Regions from separate parts of the Delftia sp. Cs1-4 genome, predicted to be linked through region 1. Evidence: riboswitches for the same ligand, from Rfam matches in the RefSeq annotation. Region 1 holds a riboswitch; the other holds the start of a gene.
The links. A riboswitch is a leader RNA that binds a small molecule or an ion and turns the genes downstream of it on or off. The one in region 1 is predicted to bind S-adenosylhomocysteine.
Positions count from the first base shown of each region.

Region 2: another riboswitch for S-adenosylhomocysteine. It lies ahead of ahcY (adenosylhomocysteinase); the one in region 1 lies ahead of metH (methionine synthase).

Region 1 is NC_015563.1:259,728-263,450, reverse strand. Features, by position in the region: gene metH (methionine synthase) at 1-2,435, opposite strand, end outside; S-adenosyl-L-homocysteine riboswitch at 2,463-2,589, opposite strand; gene DELCS14_RS01140 (FadR/GntR family transcriptional regulator) at 2,867-3,703, shown strand; gene DELCS14_RS01135 (transporter substrate-binding domain-containing protein) at 3,700-3,723, shown strand, end outside.
Region 2 is NC_015563.1:770,912-774,634, reverse strand. Features, by position in the region: gene DELCS14_RS03410 (TlyA family RNA methyltransferase) at 1-559, opposite strand, end outside; gene ahcY (adenosylhomocysteinase) at 717-2,147, opposite strand; S-adenosyl-L-homocysteine riboswitch at 2,218-2,302, opposite strand; gene DELCS14_RS03400 (response regulator) at 2,310-3,053, opposite strand; gene DELCS14_RS03395 (sensor histidine kinase KdpD) at 3,080-3,723, opposite strand, start outside.

The DNA.
Region 1 (3,723 bases):
GGCGCATAGCCCCACAGGTCCTTGCGCACGCGCTGGTGCAGGCATTCGGCGAAGGCCTCGGCCAGGCGGTCGGCCAGGGCCTTGAACATGATGCCGGAGTAGTCGTCCAGCGCGTCTTCGAACTCCTTGTCCTTCTTCTCGGCGCCGATGCCGGCCGTGACGGCGAACAGGCCCGCGTAGTCCTGGATGCCCGATTCCTTGGTGGCCACGAAGTCGGACAGGCAGCGGCTGGGGCGCATCACGGGCTGGCCATCCGGGCCTTCCACCATCTGCTTTTCGGTCTGCTGGCGCATGCCGTACCAGGTCATCAGCACCTGGCTGCGGGACTCGTCGGCATAGAACTCGATGTCATCGCCCACGCGGTTGGCCGGGAACAGGCCGATGGCGCCGTTGGCCTGCAGCCAGCGGCCTTCGATGATTTTCTTGAGCATGGCCTGGCCGTCGGCCAGCACCTTGCGCGCCTCGACGCCGACGATCTCGTCGTCGAGGATGGCCGGATAGGGGCCGGCCAGGTCCCAGGTCTGGAAGAACGGGCCCCAGTCGATGTACTCGGCGATCTCGGCCAGGTCGAAGTTGCGGAACACGCGCCGGCCCAGGGCACGCGGCGCCACGGGGGCCTGGGAAAAGTCCACGGGCGTGGCGTTGGCGCGGGCCTTTGCCAGAGGCCACAGCGGTGTCTTCTTCTTGTTGGCGTGCTGGGTGCGGACCTTGTCGTAGTCGGCCTGGATCTCGGCCAGGTAGTTGCCCTTGTTCTCGCCCAGCAGGCTCTGGGCCACGCTGACGCTGCGCGAGGCATCGGGCACGTAGACCACGGGGCCTTCGTACTTGGGCGCGATCTTGACGGCGGTGTGCACGCGCGAGCAGGTGGCGCCGCCGATCAGCAGCGGAATCTTCTTGATGCGGAAGTAGTCGTCCTTGTGCATCTCGCCGGCGACGTATTGCATCTCTTCGAGGCTGGGCGTGATCAGGCCCGACAGGCCGATGATGTCCGCGCCCTCGGCCTTGGCCCGGGCCAGGATCTCATGGCAGGGCACCATCACGCCCATGTTGATGACCTCGAAGTTGTTGCACTGCAGGACCACGGTGACGATGTTCTTGCCGATGTCGTGCACATCGCCCTTGACGGTGGCGATGACGATCTTGCCCTTGCTGGACACGTCCAGGCCCGCCGCTTCCTGCTGGCGCTTTTCCTCCTCGATGTAGGGCACGAGGTGGGCCACGGCCTGCTTCATCACGCGCGCCGACTTGACCACCTGGGGCAGGAACATCTTGCCGGCGCCGAACAGGTCGCCCACGATGTTCATGCCGTCCATGAGCGGGCCTTCGATCACGTGCAGCGGGCGGCCGCCGCCCTGCACCACGATCTGCTGGTAGGCCTCTTCGGTGTCGACGACGATGAAGTCCGTGATGCCGTGCACCAGGGCGTGCGACAGGCGCTCGCCCACGGTCTTCGGGTTCTCGGGCGTGCCGCGCCATTCGAGCTTCTTGCTGTCGTCCTTGGCGGCGCCCTTGGCCGCGTCGGCAATCTCCAGCAGGCGTTCGGCAGCGTCAGGGCGGCGGTTGAGCACCACGTCTTCCACGCGCTCGCGCAGCTGGGGCTCCAGGTCGTCATAGACGCCGACCATGCCGGCGTTGACGATGCCCATGTCCATGCCCGCCGAGATGGCGTGGTACAGGAAGACGGTGTGGATGGCCTCGCGCACGGGGTCGTTGCCGCGGAAGCTGAAGCTCACGTTGGAGACACCGCCCGAGACCTTGGCGCCGGGCAGGTTGCGCTTGATCCAGCGCACGGCCTCGATGAAGTCCACGGCGTAGTTGTCGTGCTCCTCGATGCCGGTGGCCACGGCGAAGATGTTGGGGTCGAAGACGATGTCCTCGGGCGGGAAGCCCACCTCGTCCACCAGGATGCGGTAGGCGCGCTCGCAGATCTCGATCTTGCGCTGGTAGGTGTCGGCCTGGCCCTTCTCGTCGAAGGCCATGACCACGGCGGCCGCGCCGTAGCGCCTGATCAGCCGGGCCTGGCGCTTGAATTCATCCAGGCCTTCCTTCATGGAGATGGAGTTGACGATGCCCTTGCCCTGCAGGCAGCGCAGGCCGGCCTCGATGACCTCCCACTTGGAACTGTCCACCATGACCGGCACCTTGGCGATGTCGGGCTCGGAGGCGATGAGGTTCAGAAAGCGCACCATGGCGGCCTTGCTGTCCAGCATGGCCTCGTCCATGTTCACGTCGATCACCTGGGCGCCGTTTTCCACCTGCTGGCGAGCCACGGACAGCGCTTCCTCGTACTGCTCGTTGAGGATCATGCGTGCAAAGGCCTTGGAGCCCGTGACGTTGGTGCGCTCGCCCACGTTGACGAACAGCGTGCCCTCGCCGATGGAGACGGGCTCCAGGCCCGACAGACGCATGGGAGGGGGAGTGAAAGAGGACGACATCAAGCTCACCTGCAAAAACGGCATGGCAACAGGTGAGCGTCGTTGGCACCGTGGGCGCGGTCCGGCCGGGAACCTGCACCTGGCCCAAGCCTGACGCGGCACGCGCTCCGGTGTACGGATGGGCGGGTGCCGCGCTGCAACGCTCCTCGGGCCAAAGCCCGGGATTCTACGGCGGCTGGCGGCGGCCTGCAGTGCGGGTTTTACGCCCGCATTCGGGGCAGGCCTGCACAAAGCCATGCGGCACTGCACCAAAGCGCGGCAGCGCGGGCCGCCGGCAGCGCCTTCGGGGCGGATTGTCGATGCCCCATCGCCCCGGATTCTTTGCAGTGCCTGAGGACAACGCTCCTTTTTTTGCATCTGGCACGCAATTCGCTATCTGCTGGGTACGTGGTCTGACCAGTCAGGCCAAAACCCTCCACCCGCGCCAGCCCATGCAAAGCATTCCGATCTCGATGGCCCAGACGCTGCAGCAGCACATCCTGAGCGGCCACTATCCCGGCGGCAGCCAGCTGCCGCCGCAGCGCGAGCTGGCCCGGCAGCTGGGCATCAGCCGCGCTTCGCTGCGCGAGGCGCTGTCCATGCTGGAGGCCCTGGGCCTGGTCGAGATCCAGCCGGGCAAGGGCGTGCGCATCAACGGCCCGCACAGCGGCCGTGCACGCATGCACCGCGCCTATGCCACCCCGGCGCTGGGCACGCTGTCGCCGCGCCAGCTGATCGAGCTGCGCCTGGTGCTGGAGCCCGGCTGGGCCGCGCTGGCGGCCGTGCGCGCCGACGACAGCGGCCTGCGCCAGCTGCAATGGACCCAGTCCCAGCTGGCCCACGCCCTGGCCCGCAGCGACCTGCTGGCCGCCGCCGACGCCGACCTGCAGTTCCACCTGCTGCTGGCCCAGCTGTCGGGCAACCCGGGCCTGGTGGCCATGGCGCGCCAGCTGGAGCTGGCCATCAGCCACAGCCTGCGCCTGCCCTTTGCCTGGAGCGGCGCCGACGACCAGCCCGTGCGCGAGCACGACGCCATCGTGCAGGCCGTCTGCGCGGGCGATGCGCCGGGTGCCGCGGGCGCCATGCGCGCCCACCTGCTGTCGGCCGCAAGGCGCAGCGGCATCGATCTCGACACACCGGACGACGCGGCGGCGCCCGACGCAACGGCGCCCGACGCAACGGCGCCCGACGCGACGGCGCCCGACGCAACGGCGCCCGATACATCTGCGCCCGACCCTGACCCGCTTTCCTTTCGCCTCACCCCACCTTCCGAAGGAGCTTTTGCATGACTTCCCCCCTGACACCCCGC
Region 2 (3,723 bases), 510 kb from region 1:
CGTCGTAGTCTTCATCGACCAGACCGCCGTTGCGCATCCAGGCATAGGGCGCCACGGGCTGGGTGTCGTTGTCGTCGGGATCTTCTTCCCAGCGTTCGGACAGCACTTCCTCGCAGGACTCCTGCAGGCCCTCGGCCGTCACCGCGCGGGCATTGACACCCTCGACGCAGATCACACGCACATCCGAACGCAGCCGGTCGTGCAACTGGCCATGGCCCACATCCACGCCGATGACCTGGGCGGCGCCCGCCTGCAGCAGGCAGTCGGTGAAACCGCCCGTGCTCTGGCCCACGTCCAGGCAGCGCAGGCCGTCCACCGACAGCTTGGTGGCCGCCAGCGCGCCTTCCAGCTTCAGCCCGCCGCGCGAGATGAACCGGGCCTCGGCCCCGTCCAGCAGCTGCAGCTCGGCACCCGCAGGAATCTCGTCGCCGTTCTTGGCAACCTTCTTCCAAGGCGTCAGCGGCGTCATGCGCCATTGCACGCCGCCTGCAATCAGCCGCTGCGCCTGCGAGCGCGTGGCCGCATGGCCGGCTTCCACCAAAAATACATCTGCGCGCATAGCGTCGCTCCAGGAAATCTCAGTTGACTAATGCCCGAAACCGGCGCGACCCAACTCAGGGGCGCCAAGCAAGGGCCGCCCCGCAGCGAGGGCGTCGTCCCCCTCCCCCGCGAAGCGGGTAGAGAGGGGGAAGCGGCGCAAGCCGCTCAGGGGGTGCTTAATAGCGATAAGTTTCGGGCTTGTAGGGGCCCTGCTTGCTCACGCCGATATAGGCGGCCTGGCCGTCCGTCAGTTCGGTCAGCATGGCGCCGACCTTCTTCAGGTGCAGGCGGGCAACCTTCTCGTCCAGGATCTTGGGCAGCACGTAGACCTTGCCGACCTCGTAGGCATCGGGCTTGGTGAACAGCTCGATCTGGGCGATGGTCTGGTTGGCGAACGAGGCGCTCATCACGAAGCTGGGGTGGCCGGTGGCGCAACCCAGGTTCACCAGGCGGCCCTTGGCCAGCAGGATGATCTTCTTGCCGTCAGGGAAGGTGATGTGGTCCACCTGGGGCTTGATTTCTTCCCACTGGTACTGCTCGATGGAGGCGACGTCGATTTCGTTGTCGAAGTGGCCGATGTTGCAGACGATGGCTTCGTTCTTCATGGCCACCATGTGCTCGTGGCGGATGATGTCGCGGTTGCCTGTGGTGGTCACGAAGATGTCGGCCTTGTCGGCTGCCCACTCCATGGTCACGACCTTGTAGCCTTCCATGGCCGCCTGCAGGGCGTTGATGGGATCGATCTCGGTGACCCAGACCTGGGCCGACAGCGCGCGCAGCGCCTGGGCGCAGCCCTTGCCCACGTCGCCGTAGCCGGCCACCACGGCAACCTTGCCGGCGATCATTACGTCGGTGGCACGCTTGATGCCGTCCACCAGCGATTCGCGGCAGCCGTAGAGGTTGTCGAACTTGCTCTTGGTGACGGAGTCATTGACGTTGATGGCGCGGAACTTCAGCGTGCCCTTGGCCGACATCTCGTTGAGGCGGTGCACGCCGGTCGTGGTCTCTTCGGTCACGCCGATGATGTGGGCGCTCTTGCGCGTGTACCAGGTGGGGTCCTGGGCCAGCTTGGCGCGGATGGCGGCGAAGGCGATCTTCTCTTCCTCGGAGGCGGGGTTGTCCAGCACGGACAGATCCTTTTCGGCGCGCATGCCCAGGTGCAGCAGCATGGTGGCGTCGCCGCCGTCGTCCAGGATCATGTTGGGGCCTTCGCCTTCGGTGCCGGCAGCGCCGAATTCAAAGATGCGGTGGGTGTAGTCCCAGTAGTCGGCCAGCGATTCGCCCTTGATGGCGAAAACGGGCGTGCCGGTTTCCGCGATGGCGGCAGCAGCATGGTCCTGCGTCGAGAAGATGTTGCACGACGCCCAGCGCACTTCGGCGCCCAGGGCCTTGAGCGTCTCGATCAGCACGGCCGTCTGGATGGTCATGTGCAGCGAGCCGGTGATGCGCGCGCCCTTGAGGGGCTGGGCAGCGGCGAATTCCTCGCGCGTGGCCATCAGGCCGGGCATTTCGGTTTCGGCGATCAGGATTTCCTTGCGGCCCCAGGCAGCGAGGGAAATGTCAGCGATGGCCGTGTCGGCGGAAACGGGACGAACAGCAGCGTTCATGGTTTTCTCCAAAAGATGAATGAAAAACCACGTTCTGCGGGAGACGAAAAAAAGCTCACCGCACAGAAAGCGTGGGCGAGCGTCGTTGCAGGTATGACTCCGAGCCTCGCGACCACGCCTGATGTGTGGGGGCCGCTGCAACGCTCCTCGGAGAGGCGCTGATTATACCGATCCCGGGGATGCCTCACCGCCCAGCCCCACAAGCCGGTAGCCCACCTGCAGCTCGGTCACCAGGTGGCGCGGCTGGGCCGGCTCGTCCTCGATCTTCTGGCGCAGATTGGCCATGTGCACGCGCAGGTAGTGGGCGCGGCCCAGGTACTCGGGGCCCCAGACCTGCAGCAGCAGCTGGCGGTGGGTCATCACACGGCCCTGGGCGGCGATCAGGGCCGCCAGCAGGCGGAATTCGATGGGCGTGAGGTGCACCGGCTGCCCCGCGCGCCGCACCTCATGCGTGGCCAGGTCCACCTGCACCGGGCCGAAGTGCACCTTGCTGGACGCGGCGGTGCCGCCCGCCCCACCGGCAGCGCCCAGCTGCTGGCGGCGGCGCAGCATCACGCGCAGCCGGGCCAGCAGCTCGGGCACGCCGAAGGGCTTGACCAGGTAGTCGTCGGCGCCGGCATCCAATGCGGCCACCTTCTCGTCCTCACGCTCGCGCGCGGAGAGCACGAGCACGGGCACGGAGGACCACCCGCGCAGCTCGGTCAGGACCTGCTTGCCATCGGCGTCCGGCAGGCCCAGGTCGAGGATGACCAGGTCGGGCTGGCGGCTGGCGGCCTCGATCAGGCCGCGGCGCGCGCTGTCGGCCTCGAAGACCAGCCAGCCTTCGTCTTCCAGCACCAGGCGCACGAAGCGGCGGATGCCGGGGTCGTCCTCGATCATCAGGATGCGGTTGGCGGGCGTGCTCATGGGGGGCTTTCGTGCATGGCGGGACTCTAATCCAGCGCAGGCTGCTCGGGCACGGGAAAGCGCAGCGTGAAGATGGTGCCCGGGCCGGGCCGTGCGGCGGCAGCCTCGATGCGCCCGCCATGCGCCTCGACAATGCTGCGCACCAGCGCCAGGCCCAGGCCGATGCCCGAGACGGTGGACTCGGCCGTGCCACGCGTGAAGGGCTCGAACAGCGTCTCCACCGGCAGGTGTGATGGTAGGCCCGGCCCGCCGTCGCGCACGGACAGCAGCAGTTCGCCATCCTGCACACACGCACTGATGGCCAGCGGCGTGCCGGCCGGCGTGTACTTGGCGGCGTTGTCCAGCAGATTGACCAGCACGCGCTCCATGAGCAGAGCATCGATCTGCAGCAGCGGCAGGCTGGCGGGCACGTCGGTGCTCACGGGATGCTGGCCCAGGCGCGCGCGCATCTGGCGCAGCGCGCTGCCCACCACTTCGTCCAGCGGCAGCCATTCGCGCTGCAGGTGCACGCCGCCTTGCTGCAGGCGCGCCATGTCCAGCAGATTCTCCACCAGGCGCTGCATGGCCTGCGCCTGGATGCGGACCTGCTCCAGCATGTCGGCCGCGCCGCCCGGCGGTACATGGCGCTGCGCGGCCTCGGCCGCGCCCAGGATGGTGGTCAGCGGGGTGC